4 regions of the Pseudomonas sp. HN11 genome follow, and region 1 is predicted to be linked to each of the others. Evidence: predicted binding sites of a transcription regulator. Region 1 holds the regulator's gene; each other region holds the start of a gene.
The links. The regulator sigma-54, encoded in region 1, starts transcription at its own class of promoters, with help from an activator protein. The targets are predictions, from matches to a motif close to ANTGGCATNNANNTTGCTNT.

Region 1 (4,210 bases):
CGTGGTCACTTCGGTGGGCAACCTGGCTTACTTCGAACAGAAGCAGGCGCCTACCGACACCGGCCCGATGAAAGGCTATGGCAAGACCATCCAGTACCACGCCCAGCAGAACCGCATCGTGCTGATCGACCAGGCCAAGGTACTCAGCCCCGATGGCAACTCCACGGAAGGTGAGAAAATCACCTACGACACCGTGAAACAGATCGCTAACGCCGGTCGTGCCAATGGCAGTAAGGTCACCGCACCTCGTCCACGCATCGACATGGTTATCCAGCCGAAGAAGAAGGCCGAGTAATGGCAACCCTGAAAGCCCAGCATCTGGCCAAGGCCTATAAAAGCCGTCAGGTCGTGCGCGATGTCAGCCTGTCGATCGACAGCGGCCAGATCGTCGGCTTGCTCGGCCCCAACGGCGCCGGCAAGACCACCTGCTTCTACATGATCGTTGGCCTGGTCCAGGCGGACCAGGGTCGTGTTCTGATCGACGACCTGGACGTGAGCCACCAGCCAATGCATGGCCGTGCGCGCGCCGGTATCGGCTATCTCCCGCAAGAGGCGTCGATCTTCCGCAAACTGTCGGTCGCCGATAACATCATGGCCATCCTCGAGACCCGCAAGGAACTCGACCGTGACGACCGTCGCAAGGAATTGGAAAGCCTGCTGCAGGAATTCCACATCAACCACATTCGCGACAACCTCGGCATGAGCCTTTCCGGTGGTGAGCGCCGCCGTGTGGAAATCGCCCGCGCCCTGGCCACCGCGCCCAAGTTCATCCTGCTGGACGAACCGTTTGCCGGCGTCGACCCGATCTCGGTCGGTGACATCAAGCAGATCATCCATCACCTCAAGGCCAAGGGCATTGGCGTGCTGATCACTGACCACAACGTCCGTGAGACACTCGATATCTGCGAAACCGCGTATATCGTCAACGATGGCCAACTGATCGCCGAAGGTGATTCCGCCACCATCCTGGCCAACGAACTGGTCAAGGAAGTGTACCTGGGTCACGAGTTCCGCCTGTAAACACCGTGGTGTCACGGCCGATGCCACGATGCGCGGGAGTCAATAAAAACCTCCGGATTTTTATTGTTACCGCGCTCTAGGCAAAGCCCCCGACATCAGGCATATAATTTGCTTATGTTTGGCGCTAACGCGCCCTGTCGTGGATGGCGCACTGCGCCGGCGAATAAGGTGTTAAGCCCCTGCCATGAAACCATCGCTAGTCCTGAGAATGGGCCAGCAGCTGACGATGACACCGCAGCTGCAACAGGCCATCCGCCTGCTCCAATTGTCGACCCTGGACCTGCAACAGGAAATCCAGGAGGCCCTGGAGTCCAATCCGATGCTCGAACGCCAGGAAGAAGGCGACGACTTCGATAACGCAGACCCGCTGGCCGATAACATCGAGCAAAAACCCAATTCCGACGTGCAGGAACCCTCCTATCAGGAAACCGCCCCTACGGTGGATAACCTTGAGGAAGGCGAATGGAACGAACGCATCCCCAACGAGCTTCCGGTAGATACCGCCTGGGAGGACGTCTACCAGACCAGCGCCAGCAGCTTGCCCAGCAATGACGATGACGAGTGGGACTTCACCACCCGCACCTCCGCTGGCGAGAGCTTGCAGAGCCATCTACTGTGGCAACTGAACCTGGCGCCGATGTCGGACACCGATCGCCTGATCGCCGTGACGCTGATCGACTGCATCAACAACCAGGGTTATCTGGACGAGACGCTCGAAGAGATTCTTGAGGCGTTCGATCCGGAGCTGGATATCGAGCTGGACGAAATCGAAGCCGTCCTGCACCGCATTCAACAGTTCGAGCCCGCCGGTATTGGCGCGCGCACCCTCAGCGAATGCCTGCTGCTGCAATTGCGCCAGCTGCCGGCCAAGACGCCCTGGCTCACCGAAGCCCAGCGCCTGGTCACTGATTACATCGACCTGCTGGGCAGCCGCGACTACAGTCAATTGATGCGCCGCATGAAGCTCAAGGAAGACGACCTGCGCCAGGTCATCGAGCTGGTACAGAGCCTCAACCCTCGCCCTGGCTCGCAAATCGAGTCCAGCGAAGCCGAATACGTGGTTCCCGACGTGATCGTGCGCAAGGACAACGAGCGTTGGCTGGTGGAGCTGAACCAGGAATCGGTGCCACGCCTGCGGGTCAACCCGCAATACGCCGGTTTCGTGCGTCGCGCCGACACCAGCGCCGACAACACCTTCATGCGCAACCAGTTGCAGGAAGCCCGCTGGTTCATCAAAAGCCTGCAAAGCCGCAACGAAACCCTGATGAAAGTGGCCACCCAGATCGTCGAGCACCAGCGCGGTTTCCTGGAATACGGCGACGAAGCAATGAAACCGCTGGTACTGCATGATATCGCTGAAGCGGTAGGCATGCATGAGTCGACGATTTCGCGGGTGACCACGCAAAAATTCATGCATACCCCACGGGGTATATATGAGCTGAAATACTTTTTCTCCAGCCACGTCAGCACCTCCGAAGGCGGTGAATGCTCGTCCACGGCGATCCGCGCGATCATCAAAAAACTGGTTGCGGCGGAAAATCAGAAAAAGCCATTGAGTGACAGTAAGATCGCTGGTTTACTGGAGGCACAAGGCATTCAGGTCGCCCGTCGAACCGTCGCCAAGTACCGCGAGTCCCTCGGGATCGCGCCTTCCAGCGAGCGTAAGCGTTTGATGTGACGGGCGGGCCACAGCGTTCCAGTGGCAGGTATTCCTACCTGCCGCTTTATGCACTGGCAACGAAGGAGAAGCTGTATGCAAGTCAACATCAGTGGACACCAGCTGGAAGTCACCAAACCCCTGCGTGAATACACCGAAAGCAAGCTGAACAAGCTGGCGGGGCATTTTGACAAGATCACCAATGTGCAGGTCATCATGGAGGTCGATAAGCTCAAGCAGAAAATCGAGGCCACCCTGCACGTACCGAATGCAAAGCTCGTCGCCAATGCGGAACATGAAGACATGTACGCGGCGATCGACTCGCTCTACGACAAGCTGGACCGCCAACTCATAAAGCATAAGGAAAAGAATCTGCACCTGATGCAAGGTACAGGTCGTTAACTCTCCCCCCATGATCCGACTTGAAACCATCCTGACCCCCGGCCGTTCCCTCGTGAATGTGCCGGGAGGCAGCAAGAAAAAAGCCCTCGAACAAATTGCCAACCTGATCGCGCGCGAAGTGCCGGATCTGGAGATGCAAGATGTGTTCGATGCGCTGATTGCCCGTGAAAAACTCGGCTCTACCGGTTTTGGTAACGGCATCGCCATTCCTCATTGCCGCCTCAAAGGCTGCGAAACACCCGTCAGCGCCCTGCTCCACCTGGAAGCCCCCATCGATTTCGACGCTATCGACGGCGCCCCGGTCGACCTGCTGTTCGTTCTGCTGGTCCCACAAGCCGCCACCGATGCACACCTGGAACTGCTCAGGCAGATCGCCAGCATGCTTGACCGCAAGGAAGTACGCGACAAACTGCGTAGCGCCAGTAGCAATGAGGCGCTGTACCAGGTTGTCCTGGATGAACAGAACGGGCAGTAATCATGCGTTTGATCATCGTCAGCGGCCGCTCCGGCTCGGGTAAAAGCACCGCCCTCAATGTTCTTGAGGATAACGGCTTCTATTGCATCGACAATTTGCCCGCTGGCCTGCTGCCGGAGTTGGCTGAACGCGCGTTGATCCACACCGAGCTGGCACAGCCCCTGGTCGCCGTTTCGATCGATGCCCGCAACCTGCCCAGCCACTTGGAGCGATTCCCGCAATTGCTCGAGGAAGTACGGGCCAAGCACATCCATTGCGATGTGCTTTATCTGGATGCTGACGAGGAGACCCTGTTAAAGCGCTTCTCTGAAACCCGTCGGCGTCACCCCCTCAGCAGCCCCCACCGCTCGCTTGCCGAAGCCATTGAAGACGAAACCAAGCTGCTGGGGCCGATCATTGACCTTGCCGACCTCAAGATCAACACCACCAGCCTCAATCTGTACCAGCTGCGGGATGCCATCAAGCTACGCCTGCTGAACCAGCCGGAGCCCGGCACAGCGTTTCTGGTCGAGTCATTCGGGTTCAAGCGCGGCATGCCAGTGGACGCCGACCTGGTGTTCGACGTGCGTTGCCTGCCCAATCCGTACTGGAAGCCGGAGTTGCGTGAGCAATCGGGGCTGGATCAGCCTGTGGCTGACTATTTGGCCGCGCAACCG
Region 2 (4,210 bases), 2.4 Mb from region 1:
ACTGGTGAGCTTGCCGGCACCATCAAAGGTCAAGGTTGATGGCACTGGGGCCTTCACATCTGCACCTGTACCGAAAGGTGGCGAACCGTCCGGGTTGCGACCGTCAATCAGCGTGTAGGCATTCCACTTGTTGCCGTCGGTCTTCACCAGGTACTGCACCATCGGGTGCGCATTGCCCTGGGAGTCATACAAGGTGGTGCTGTACTGGGTGGTGAAGGTGCTGGTATCGCCCGGGTTGAACGGCTTCGCCACCTGGTCGATCACCGGCTCCGAGGAGTTCAGGTTACTGGTGGAGTCCACTTTGGTGGACGCCTTGGGCGGCAGGTTCGACAGGTTCAGTTGCAGGTCGGTCAGGCCGCCCTTGATGATCTTGCCGTCAGCATCCGCCGCGTAGCCTTGCAAACGCGAGGTTCCGGTGTTGTTGGTGATATAGCCGTCTTTGTCGGCACGGAAGGCACCGCTACGGGTGTACTCCAGCGACCCATCGCTGCCCTTCTGCACGAAGAAACCACCGCCCTGGATCGCCATGTCCAGAATGCCGCCGCTGCCGTTCACGTCACCTTGGGTGAACTGCTGGGACACAGCCGCCAGGTTCACGCCATTGCCGATGCTATTCTGGCCGGTGCCCAACTTGGAGGCGGCATAGATGTCCGCGAATTCCGCACGGGACGACTTGAAGCCCGTGGTTGCGACGTTGGCGATGTTGTTGCCGGTCACGTCCAGTTGTTTGTTGGCCGCATAGAGACCGCTAAGGCCGATATTAAAAGACATATTTCTCTCCCTCTGCCGTATTTAGCCGGCTCTATGTACCGATAGTCTGAATTTGTGACAGCTTGACGCTGCCCATGCCGCCCGCCAGGTTCAGCAGCATTTCGCCGCCGGTCTTGCTCAAGGTCACGCTCGTGACCGTGGCCGGCAGCGAAGTGGCCAGGGCAACGGCGTCGCCTTTGTCATTCTTGGTGGTGGCATTGAAGGTGTAGGTGCCCGCAGGAGCGACCTCGCCCTTGTCGTTCTTGCCATCCCAGATAAAGCTCTGGCTGCCAGCACTCTGGGCGCCCATTTCGATGGTGCGGACCAGGTTGCCATCTTTGTCGGTGACCTTGACGGTAACGTTGCCTGTGGCCGCTGTGACATCCACCGAACCGGTCATGCTCTTGCTGGTATCAACCATGGCCTTGTCGGTCTGGATGATGATCGAGCGCCCTACCAACGACGACGCCTGCAGCGCTTGCGACGAGCTGAAGTTGCTGGAGATCGCATTCACCGAGTCGTTCAGGGTGTTGATGCCTTCCAGACTGCTGAACTGCGCCAGCTGGGCCACGAACGCGCCGTTGTCTTGCGGCGACAGCGGGTTCTGGTTTTTCAGCTGGGTGACCAGCAGTTGCAGGAACGCATCCTTGCCCAGCGCTTGTTTGCCGGTCGCGGCCTTGGACGCGTCGCCCAGGCTGCTGGCGTTGTCTGTCGCGGTCTTGACCTTGGAATTGAAAAGGTCCTGGACTGGCGTGTTGTTACTCGTATCAACAATGGCCATTAGTTGGCGCCCCTTATCACTGACCCAGGGTCAGGACCTTCTGCATCATGGCTTTGGCGGTGTTCATCATTTCCGCGTTGGTCTGGAACGAGCGGCTGGCGGAAATCATGTCGGCCATTTCCTCGACCACGTTGACGTTGGGGTAGTAGACATAACCCTTTTCGTTCGCGGCGGGATGGTTGGGCTCGTAGCGGGCTTCGAGGTTGCTCTGGTCTTCGACCACACCGAGCACCTGCACGCCGGAGCCAGCGGCGCCCTGGTCCTGGAACAACGAATCGCTGCCGCCCGCCTGGCCGCCCTGGAACATGGTGGCGAACACCGGATGACGGGCGCGGTAGGTCTGGTCAATGCTCGAAGACACGGTCTCGGCGTTGGCGATGTTACTGGCGACGGTGTTCAAACGCGTGGTCTGCGCGCTCATGCCACTGCCGGCAATATTGAAAACACTGGACAGGGACATGGCTTACTCTCCACGCAGGGCTGACATCAGCCCTTTGAATTTGCTGTTAAGCAGGGTGAAGCTGGCTTGAAAGTTCACCGAGTTCTCGGCGTAGGCCGATTGCTCCAGCTGCGCGTCGACGGTGTTCTGATCGATCGACGGCTGCATTGGCGTGCGATACAACAGCGACTCGTCACCACTGCTCAGGCCTTGCGCTTCGATATGACGGCTGTTGGTCATGTTCAAGGCGAAGGTGCCGTTCTTGGTCTTGTCTTGCTGTGCGGCGAGCACGGCGGAGAAGTCCAGGTCCCGAGCCTTGTAGTTCGGGGTGTCGGCGTTGGCAATGTTGTTGGCCAGGACTTCGGCACGCTGGGCGCGGAAGCCCAGGGCTTGTTCGTGGATACCGAGCGCTTTATCGAAGCTGATGCTCATGGTGGAAACCTTCAAGGGCTGACCTGCTTTTCGTTAACTGGGTTATAGCAAGGTGTGTGCCAGTTTGCGCTGAGCCCGTATTTAAAGGGCCTGAGGGGAGATTGCCGGGTGGCAATGCCAGAAAAGCGGCAAGCGGTTTCCGCGTGACGCCAGTAAAGCGGCAATAGACGTTGCCGCTTTCGAAAGGATTGCCGCAAAACAAATGTGGGAGCGGGCTTGCTCGCGAATGCGGTGGGTCAGTCACCTTATCAGTGACTGACATTGCGCTTTCGCGAGCAAGCCCACTCCCACATTTTTGACTGCGTACGGCTTATTTGGCCTGGTAGATGATCCCCGGGCTGCACTGCACCATCTGGAAATGGTCCGGCAGACCGTTGAGCGCTTCAGAGGCGCCGAGGAACAGATAACCACCGCGCTTGAGCGTGCCATGAATGCGCAGCAGGATGTCTTTCTTCACTTCGGCCGAGAAGTAGATCAGCACGTTGCGGCAGAACACCATGTCGAACTTGCCCAGGCTGGCGTAGCTATCGAGCAGATTGAACGAGCGGAATTCCACGCGGTTCTTGATCGGCGCCTTGACCGCCCAGCGTCCCGCCCCTTTCGGGTCGAAGTAACGCTGCAGGCGTTCCTGGGACAAACCACGGCCCAGGGCCAGGCTGTCGTACTCGCCAGTCTTGCAGTTGGTGAGCATGGTGCCGGACAGGTCGGTGGCCACGATTTGCGCGCCGGCCTTCAACTGGCCCATGTTGGTCCGCTCGAACTCATCAATGGACATCGAGATCGAGTAGGGTTCCTGCCCCGAAGAGCAGGCGGCCGACCAAATGCGCAGGCGCTGGCCCGGGCTGGCCTTGATGGCCTCCGGCAGCACTTTGTTTTTGAGTACTTCAAAGGGGTAGGTGTCACGAAACCACAGGGTTTCGTTGGTGGTCATGGCATCGACCACCATCTCCTTGAGCCCGCTGCGCGGCTGCCCCTGGATGCGCTGGACCAGCTCACCCAACGACTTGATGCCCTGCTGTTCCATCAGTTTGTTGAGACGGCTGGATACCAGGTACTGCTTGTTTTCACCGAGCAATATGCCACAGGCTTTTTCCAGGAAGACCCGGAACTGTTCGAAATCCAAATTACCCGTAGACACTGATACCGCCTCTAAAATCGTATGACCGCCAAGGAAAACACCTTAGCCGTGATCTGCTGCCTTGATCCGGTCGACAACCCGGGATGCCAGGTCATCAGGACGGAATTTCGCCAAAAAGTCATCCGCACCGACCTTCTTGACCATCGCCTGGTTGAATACACCCGACAACGAAGTATGCAGGATGATATGCAATTTTTGCATGCGTGGATCGTTGCGTATCTCAGCCGTGAGGGTGTAGCCGTCCATTTCCGGCATCTCGATGTCAGAGATCATCATCAAGAATTCTTCTTCCGGCTTTTTGCCGTCGTCCACCAGCTTGCGCAGGTAATCCAGCGCCTGGCGACCGTCATTGAGGGCTACCACTTCCACACCAACGGTTTGCAGACAGCGGGTCACCTGTTTACGCGCCACCGAGGAGTCGTCCACCGTCAGCACGCGCAGGGACACGGCCTTGTGCGCGGTTTCGGCGTCCACCACACCCACGGAAATCGATTCCGAGGTCGGCGCCACTTCGGCGAGGATTTTCTCCACGTCGATGATCTCCACCAACTGGTTATCCACGCGCGTCACCGCCGTGAGGTAGTGATCGCGACCGGTGCCCTTGGGCGGCGGATGGATCTCCTCCCAGTTCATGTTGACGATGCGTTCCACCGAGCGCACCAGGAAACCC
Region 3 (4,210 bases), 2.3 Mb from region 1:
GGCTTGAAACTGCGTCTGCCCCTCAAGCACCGTACCTGGCGCATTGCGTTTGGCATGGCCGGGCCGGTGATGCTGCTGACCATCCTGGGAATCAGCTTGGCGCTGCATTACTTGTTTGCGCTGTCGTGGGGCGTGTCGCTGCTGGTAGGCGCGATCCTGGCGCCGACGGATCCGGTGCTGGCGGGCCTGGTGCAGGTCAATAACGCTCAGGATTACGATGCGCTGCGCTTCGGCTTGTCCGGCGAGGCGGGTTTGAACGACGGCACCGCCTTCCCTTTTGTGATTTTCGCCCTGCTGTTCATGCAACACGGCGGGTTTGACGGCGAGTGGCTGGGCGGTTGGGTGTTGAAAAACCTGATGTGGGCGGTGCCGGCCGGTTTGTTGATCGGCTACTGGATGGGCCGCGGTATTGGCCGCGTGACGCTGTGGCTGCGCATCACTAACAGTGACAGCACGCTCTCGCCCAATGACTACCTGACCCTCGCCCTGATTGCGCTGGCCTACGTGATCGCCGAGGCGGTGGGTGGTTATGGCTTTCTGTCGGTGTTTGCAGCGGGGCTTGGCTTGCGCCAGGCGGAATTCCGCTCCACCGGAAACTCGCAAACGCCTTCGGAGCATCTGGCATTGCCGGTGGTGGGCCATTTGGAAGTCGAGCCGGACCGCGCGTTGCAGGGCGATGTGAGCGAACTGAAGGACACCCAGATCGCCGCGGGCGTCATGATGGGCGACATGCTGTCATTCGGCAGCCTGGTGGAACGCTCGATGGAAGTGTTCCTGGTGACCGTATTGGGGATTGTGCTGATCAGCCACTGGGATTGGCGGGCATTGCCGATGGCGGCGTTGTTGTTTTGCGTGATTCGGCCGGTCAGTGTGCTGGCGATGCCCTGGGGGCGCCTGATTGACTACCCACAACGCGGCCTGATGGGATGGTTCGGCATTCGCGGGATCGGCAGCATTTACTACCTGTTCTACGCACTCAACCACGGGCTGATCGGCACCAGCAGCGCGGTGGCGGTGAACCTGACCCTGTCGGTGATTGCCCTGAGCATCGTCGTTCATGGCCTGAGTACCCAGCCAATGCTGGCGTGGTATGAACGACGTGCCAGGGTGAAGGCTCAGTCCTGATTCTCGGTATTGCCCACATCCGCCGCTTCATCCAGGTCGTTGAGCGGCACTTCTGCATCATCCATCAATGAGCCCGGGTCTTCATTGCCTGGGTCATTGAGTTCATCGTCGAGTTCTTTTGACATGACCGCCTCCGCTAACCGCCTTGGGTATCGATATCGGCATCGGTTTCAGGCTTGAGCTCAGGCTCAGGTTTGAAGTCTGGACTGTAGTCGTTTTCCTTGGCCTTGGGGTCTTTGGTTGGAACCGGGTCTTTTGGCGCATCGGCAGCCGTACCGGGAGCCGGTTCGCCGCCATCAATTGCCGGGTCGTTGCGACCGCTGACTTGGGGATCGTCGTGTGTGCTCATGGGTCACCTCTTCGCAGTGTCGGGAAAATGCAGGCTGCGTAAAGGTAAGGTCGCGTACGGGTCAATGAAGTTCCAATTGGTTAAGAGCCTGGATTATCGACCTGGATGTAAAACGAGTAAGCGGCGAGAAGAACCCAGAACACCATGAACAGCCACGGTGCGCGCATCGAGAACAACAACGACTTGCGGTAGCCCTTGTGGGACGACTCCATTTCCGAAAACAACGGCGACTCGTCATAGGCCATCCCCATTACTGGCTCGCTGCGCAGCAGTTCGCTTTGCTTGAAGTGCCAGTGATCGATGATGTCATACGCCGCGCGGATCCCCGGCCAGGCGTTGAGAGAACTGAGAATGCCCAGCGCCGCGAGGAAAGTCGGCACGACCACGGTGAACAGCTTGCCCCACTCCGGGTTGAGGTTGCCCATACCGGAGACAAAGGCGATGACCAGGAATGACTGCGCCGTCAGGTAGGAGTCGGTTCGGTTGGCCAGGATGGTGGTTTCGTATTGGATTTCGCGCCGGTAAAAATCCAGACGGTCCTTGGGGGAGCCGAAGATTTTGGCGCTGTGTTCGCTGTGATCGGTCAGCGCCGCTTCCGGTGTGGTGGGAGAGATGATTCTGGGCACGTCGATGCTCCATGCGGGTTCGTGTCCTGTTAGAAGAATGGGGATAGGTGAAGTTCAAGTTTGTTCGCGCACCAACTCGGAGCATGGAGTGCACCGTACTGAGCGAGCTGTTGTGGTGAACGGGCTTTGTAGTGAGCGGGCTTGCCCCGCGCTGAGCCCGCTTACCACAGCAAGCTCGCTCACTACAAAGGGATCTGGTGTTTTGGGGATTTCGGCACACGCATTGCTTTATCCATTCATCCGCCCGGACACAGGAGCATTGGTTACCCCCAGACCCAGAGCCGACCCCACAAGAAAGTAAGGACCAGGCCCATTGGCACTCTCCGCCACGGGCTCATAAAAAATGCGTTTTTGAAACGGCAGTGCCCCCCTGTTCCCCTCGGCACTGACAAGGTACTGGAATGGCTCGATCTTTCTTCGATGAAATGAATGATGCAAACGGCGCATGCCGTGCGCATTATCAGGATTTCTCCCGCTGGCTGGCGAACACGCCGCCGGAACTGCTGGCCCAGCGTCGCCGTGAAGCCGATCTGCTGTTCCACCGCGCCGGGATCACCTTCACCCTGTATGGCGACGAGCAGGACACCGAACGCCTGATCCCCTTCGACATCATCCCCCGCAGCATCCCCGCCAGTGAATGGAGTGTGATCGAGCGCGGCTGTATCCAGCGCGTCAACGCACTGAACATGTTTCTTGCCGACATCTACCACGATCAGCGCATCATCAAGGCCGGGATCATTCCGGCCGACCAGGTGCTGGGTAACGAGGGTTATCAGAAGGCCATGGTCGGCCTGGACCTGCACCGCGACCTCTATTCGCACATCTCCGGTGTGGACCTGGTGCGCGACGGCGACGGCACCTACTACGTGCTCGAAGATAACCTGCGCACTCCCAGCGGCGTAAGCTACATGCTCGAAGACCGCAAGATGATGATGCGCCTGTTTCCCGAGGTGTTCGCCAAGCAGCGCATCGCACCGGTGGACCATTACCCCAACCTGCTGCTCAAGACCCTGAAAAGTTCAAGCCGCCTGGACAATCCCAACGTGGTGGTGCTGACGCCGGGCCGCTTCAACAGCGCGTTCTTCGAGCATGCGTTCCTCGCCCGGGAAATGGGCGTTGAGTTGGTAGAAGGCGCGGACCTGTTTGTGCAGGACCTCAAGGTATTCATGCGCACCACCGACGGCCCCAAGCCGGTGGATGTCATCTACCGGCGTATCGACGACGCCTTCCTCGACCCCAAGGCCTTCAACCCCGAGTCGATGCTGGGCGTGCCCGGCCTGGTCGCCGCCTATTGCGCCGGCAATGTGGTGCTGGCCAATGCCATCGGCACCGGCGTTGCCGACGACAAGTCGATCTACCCCTACGTGCCGGAAATGATCCGTTTCTATCTGGATGAAGAGCCGGTGCTACAAAACGTACCGACCTTTCAATGCCGCAAGCCGGATGAACTGTCCCACGTACTCGCCAACCTGGCGGAACTGGTGGTCAAGGAAACCCAGGGCTCCGGCGGCTACGGCATGTTAGTCGGCCCAGCCTCTAGCGCCGCCGAAATCGAGGACTTCCGCCAACGCATCAAGGCCAGGCCCCACGCGTATATCGCCCAACCGACCCTGAGCCTTTCCACCTGCCCCACGTTTGTCGAAAACGGCATCGCGCCTCGGCATATCGACTTGCGACCGTTTGTGCTCTCGGGCAAAGAAACCCGCTTGGTGCCCGGCGGCCTCACCCGTGTGGCATTAAAGGAAGGCTCGCTGATCGTCAATTCGTCGCAAGGCGGCGGAACCAAGGACACCTGGGTGGTGGAGGGCTGAGTATGTTGAGTAGAACCGCCGCAGATCTGTATTGGATGTCCCGCTACCTGGAGCGCGCCGAGAACCTGGCGCGCATGCTCGAAGTCAGTTATTCCCTGTCGTTGATGCCCCAAGCCGGGCGCAGCGACGGCCTGGATGAACTGGCCATGTCGTTGCTCAGCAGCGGCACCCTCGACAACTACCTTGAGCGCCATAAAGAGCTGGATGCCGAACGCATGCTGCACTTCTTCGCCCTAGATGAAGAAAACCCCGCCAGCCTCTACAACTGCCTGCGCGCCGCACGCGGCAATGCCCATGCG
Region 4 (4,210 bases), 620 kb from region 1:
CCCGCGTAAAAGACCAGAAGCTCAACCGGGGTGTCTCCGGTAATGCCGCGATGTTCAGTGCCCACCATCTCGGCCAGGGTTTGTCCCTGCCTTAAGGTCCGTGTGACCCCGCTGCTGCGGGCTTCAACGGTTAGCTCACCCGAAACGATGTAGGCGGCGTTAGGCATGGGGTGGGTGTGCCATGGCAGTTGTGTATGGGCGGGGATTTTCAGGCGTATCAGCGTGATTTGCGGCGGGCCGGACGGGTAGGCTTTGTAGGGCGCGCCGTCCCATGATTCGCTGCGTTCAAGCAAGACCTCTTTCTCGATCTGTGTTGCAACCTTTGCCTGGGTGCCGCAGCCCAGCAACGACAAACCTATCCCTGCTGCAATCAAGCATTTGAAGATGTCCATGGTCCATCCTGTTCTGTGAGTGAACGCTCAGGCTATGGCTGTGGGCTCAGGTGAGGATGCAGGACGGTTCCTCAAATCAAGTAGGTCGAACGCATAGTTCGGCGGTGGCACGGATCATCGCCAGTTGGCGCAGCGGATCGTTCAGTGGCTCATGCACGGCGTCGGTCAGCCACTGTGGGCACTGCGGGTCGGTGCGCTGCGGGGTGAAGTCAGCCAATTGCTGCAGCAGGCGTTTTTGCAATTCGTCCAACTGCGGACGGATCTGCTTCACCAAGTCCAGGCGCGGATCGTCAGGCGCCTTGCCCTGGAATTGCCAGTCGGACAGGTGGGTGTACTGCACCAGTTTGTTCGCTTCGATCTGCGCCGAGAAAAACTGCTCGACGGCGGCAGGCGCCAATTTGTAGCTCGGTGCCTGGGCTACGACGCTGGCGATCACTTCCTGTTCGCGCTTTTTGTCCTCTACAGGCTTTTTACTGTCCCATTTGCTCAGGGCGACCTGGTCAGCGATCTCCAGGCGTTCGGCGATGCTGTTGAGCAGAGGTTCGAGTGTGGGTGGCGCGGCGGATGCACAAGTGCTGACTAGCAGTAGGGCTAATGCAAGTCGATGTTTCAATGGAGATCTCCTTGTAGGAGCGGGCTTGCCCGCGATGGCGGTGGGTCAGTCATACACCAGGAGACAGGGAGTGCGCTATCCCAGACAAAAGAAGACCTCCCGAAGGAGGTCTTTTTTTCATCACGCTACATTGAGCAGCGCTACCGGATCAGCAGCTGTAGTACAGCTCGTATTCCAGTGGGTGTACGAAGGTGCGGACCTTGATTTCTTCTTCGCTTTTCAGAGCGATGTAGGCATCGATGAAGTCGTCGCTGAACACGCCGCCTTTGGTCAGGAACGCACGGCCCTTGTCCAGCTCTTCCAGGGCTTCTTTCAGGCTGCCGCACACTTGTGGGATCTCTTTGGCCTCTTCAGGCGGCAGGTCGTACAAGTTCTTGTCGGCGGCGTCGCCTGGGTGGATCTTGTTCTGGATGCCGTCCAGGCCAGCCATAAGCAGTGCAGCGAAGCCCAGGTACGGGTTGGCTGCTGGATCCGGGAAGCGCGCTTCGATACGGCGAGCGCGAGGGCTGGACACGTAAGGAATACGGATCGAAGCGGAACGGTTACGCGCCGAGTAGGCCAGCATCACTGGAGCTTCGAAGCCTGGGACCAGACGCTTGTAGGAGTTGGTCGACGGGTTGGTGAAGCCGTTCAGGGCCTTACCGTGCTTGATGATACCGCCGATGAAGTACAGGGCGGTGTCGGACAGGCCGGCATACCCTTCGCCAGCGAAGGTGTTCTTGCCATCTTTGGCGATGGACAGGTGAACGTGCATACCCGAACCGTTATCGCCATACAGAGGCTTAGGCATGAAGGTAGCGGTACGGCCATAGGCAACGGCAGTGTTGTGTACGCAGTACTTCAGGGTCTGTACTTCGTCAGCCTTGGCAACCAGGGTGTTGAACTTCACACCGATTTCGTTCTGACCGGCAGTGGCCACTTCGTGGTGGTGCACTTCGATGACCAGGCCCATGTCTTCCATGGCGTTGCACATGGAGGTACGGATTTCGTGGTCGTGGTCGAACGGCGGAACTGGGAAGTAACCCCCTTTGATACCTGGACGGTGGCCATGGTTGCCGCCTTCCACGTCCTGGTCAGACATCCAGGAGCCTTGTTCGGAGTAGATCTTGAACATGGAACCGGAGATGTCGGACTTGAACTTGACCTGGTCGAAGATGAAGAATTCTGGCTCCGGGCCCACGAATACGGTGTCACCGATACCGGTCGACTTCAGGTATTCCTCGGCGCGCTTGGCGATCGCACGTGGGTCGCGGTCGTAGCCTTGCATGGTCGAGGGCTCGATCACGTCGCAGACCAGGATCAGGGTCGGCTCTTCGGTGAATGGGTCCAGCACGGCGGTGCTGTCGTCCGGCATCAGGATCATGTCGGAGGCTTCAATGCCTTTCCAGCCAGCGATGGAGGAACCGTCGAACATTTTGCCTTCTTCGAAGAAAGCTTCATCCAGCGCGTCGCGAGCCGGCATGGTCACGTGGTGCTGAGTGCCTTTGGTGTCCGTGAAGCGCAGATCAATCCATTTAACGTCATGATCTTTGATGAGTTGAACCGACTTCGACATAGTGTCCTCCGGGTGGCTTCGGGCTGGGGTAGTGGAGTTAGCCCTAAGAATGTGGGTGATGCCGGCGCGGATACTCCGCCATGGCAACCTGCCTCACAAGAGAGCAAATTGCATGCCAGTGCGCCAACATGGGTTTTCTGCTCCAAAAACGACCCTATAAAGGTGCATTGCGACAAATGCCCAAAAATAGCGCACCGCAATGTAGCGTAAGGGTGCGTAAATGCACCTCTTTAGTGCGTGGTGCGTGCGATGCATATTAACTGGTTAAACCTTGAGCGATTTCCGCTATAATCCGCGCCCCCCTTTTTCAGCAGGCCCGGCGCGCGCTGTTTCCATGAAATTAATCGTTAAAGTCTTCCCCGAGATCACCATCAAAAGCCGACCCGTACGGACGCGTTTCATCCGTCAGTTGGCCAAGAACATCCGTGCCGTGCTCCGCGATCTGGACCCGGCTGTGGTGGTGAACGGCGTGTGGGATAACCTCGAGCTGGAAACCCGTATCACCGAGCCCAAAGCCTTGAAGGACATGACCGAGCGCCTGAGCTGCATGCCGGGCATCGCGCATTTCCTGCAGGTCGATGAGTACCCGCTGGGCGACTTCGACGACATCACCGAGAAGTGCAAACAGCACTACGGCGACTCGCTTACCGGCAAGCTCTTTTCGGTGCGCTGCAAGCGTGCCGGCAAGCACAGCTTCAGCTCCATGGATGTCGAAAAGTATGTCGGCAGCAAGCTGCGTCGCGAGTGCGGCGCAGCCGGAATTTCCCTGAAAGCGCCGCAAATTGAAGTGCGCATGGAAATTCGCGACCAACGGTTGTTTGTGATCCACAGCCAGCACAACAGCATCGGCGGCTACCCGCTGGGCGCCCTGGAACAGACCCTGGTATTGATGTCCGGCGGTTTCGATTCCACCGTTGCCGCTTACCAGATCATGCGCCGCGGCCTGATGAGTCACTTCTGCTTCTTTAATCTGGGCGGGCGTGCACACGAATTGGGCGTGATGGAAGTCGCGCACTTTATCTGGAAGAAGTACGGCAGCTCCCAACGCGTGCTATTTGTGAGCGTACCGTTCGAGGAAGTGCTGGGGGAAATTCTCGGCAAAGTCGATAACGGTCATATGGGCGTGGTATTGAAGCGTATGATGTTGCGCGCTGCCTCGCGGATCGCCGACAAGTTGCAGATCGACGCACTGGTAACCGGTGAGGCGATCTCCCAGGTGTCCAGCCAGACGCTGCCGAACCTGTCGATCATCGATTGCGTCACCGAGAAGCTGGTGCTGCGCCCGCTGGTCGCCAGCCACAAGCAGGACATCATCGACCTGGCAGAACAGATCGGTACAGCCGACTTTGCCAAACACATGCCCGAGTATTGCGGGGTCATTTCTGTGAACCCCAAGACCCACGCCAAGCGCCACCGCGTGGAGCATGAAGAGAAAGAATTCGACATGGCGATTCTGGAGCGTGCGCTCGAGAACGCCAAGCTGGTTCCGATCGATCGCGTGATCGACGAATTGGGCCAGGATGTAAAGATCGAAGAAGTCAGCGAAGCCCTGGCCGGCCAGATCGTCATCGACATCCGTCACCCGGACGCCGCTGAAGATGAGCCGCTGGACATCGCCGGCATCGACGTACAAACGCTGCCGTTCTATGC

Region 2: the regulator sigma-54 is predicted to act here: its motif matches at 2,447-2,466, upstream of flgB (flagellar basal body rod protein FlgB).
Region 3: the regulator sigma-54 is predicted to act here: its motif matches at 2,311-2,330, upstream of LVW35_RS15005 (circularly permuted type 2 ATP-grasp protein).
Region 4: the regulator sigma-54 is predicted to act here: its motif matches at 2,661-2,680, upstream of glnA (type I glutamate--ammonia ligase).

The regions. Positions count from the first base shown of each region.
Region 1 covers NZ_CP089985.1:971,937-976,146, reverse strand. Annotated here, with positions in the region: gene lptA (lipopolysaccharide transport periplasmic protein LptA) at 1-295, shown strand, start outside; gene lptB (LPS export ABC transporter ATP-binding protein) at 295-1,020, shown strand; gene LVW35_RS04380 (RNA polymerase factor sigma-54) at 1,205-2,698, shown strand; gene hpf (ribosome hibernation-promoting factor, HPF/YfiA family) at 2,774-3,079, shown strand; gene ptsN (PTS IIA-like nitrogen regulatory protein PtsN) at 3,090-3,554, shown strand; gene rapZ (RNase adapter RapZ) at 3,557-4,210, shown strand, end outside.
Region 2 covers NZ_CP089985.1:4,821,664-4,825,873, forward strand. Annotated here, with positions in the region: gene flgE (flagellar hook protein FlgE) at 1-771, opposite strand, end outside; gene flgD (flagellar hook assembly protein FlgD) at 803-1,531, opposite strand; gene flgC (flagellar basal body rod protein FlgC) at 1,548-1,991, opposite strand; gene flgB (flagellar basal body rod protein FlgB) at 1,995-2,402, opposite strand; gene cheR (CheR family methyltransferase) at 2,713-3,540, opposite strand; gene LVW35_RS21960 (chemotaxis protein CheV) at 3,583-4,210, opposite strand, start outside.
Region 3 covers NZ_CP089985.1:3,294,375-3,298,584, forward strand. Annotated here, with positions in the region: gene LVW35_RS14990 (cation:proton antiporter) at 1-1,125, shown strand, start outside; gene LVW35_RS28930 (hypothetical protein) at 1,116-1,250, opposite strand; gene LVW35_RS14995 (hypothetical protein) at 1,262-1,474, opposite strand; gene LVW35_RS15000 (hypothetical protein) at 1,555-2,100, opposite strand; gene LVW35_RS15005 (circularly permuted type 2 ATP-grasp protein) at 2,502-3,911, shown strand; gene LVW35_RS15010 (alpha-E domain-containing protein) at 3,914-4,210, shown strand, end outside.
Region 4 covers NZ_CP089985.1:352,063-356,272, forward strand. Annotated here, with positions in the region: gene LVW35_RS01650 (cupin domain-containing protein) at 1-392, opposite strand, end outside; gene LVW35_RS01655 (chorismate mutase) at 469-1,005, opposite strand; gene glnA (type I glutamate--ammonia ligase) at 1,154-2,560, opposite strand; gene thiI (tRNA uracil 4-sulfurtransferase ThiI) at 2,895-4,210, shown strand, end outside.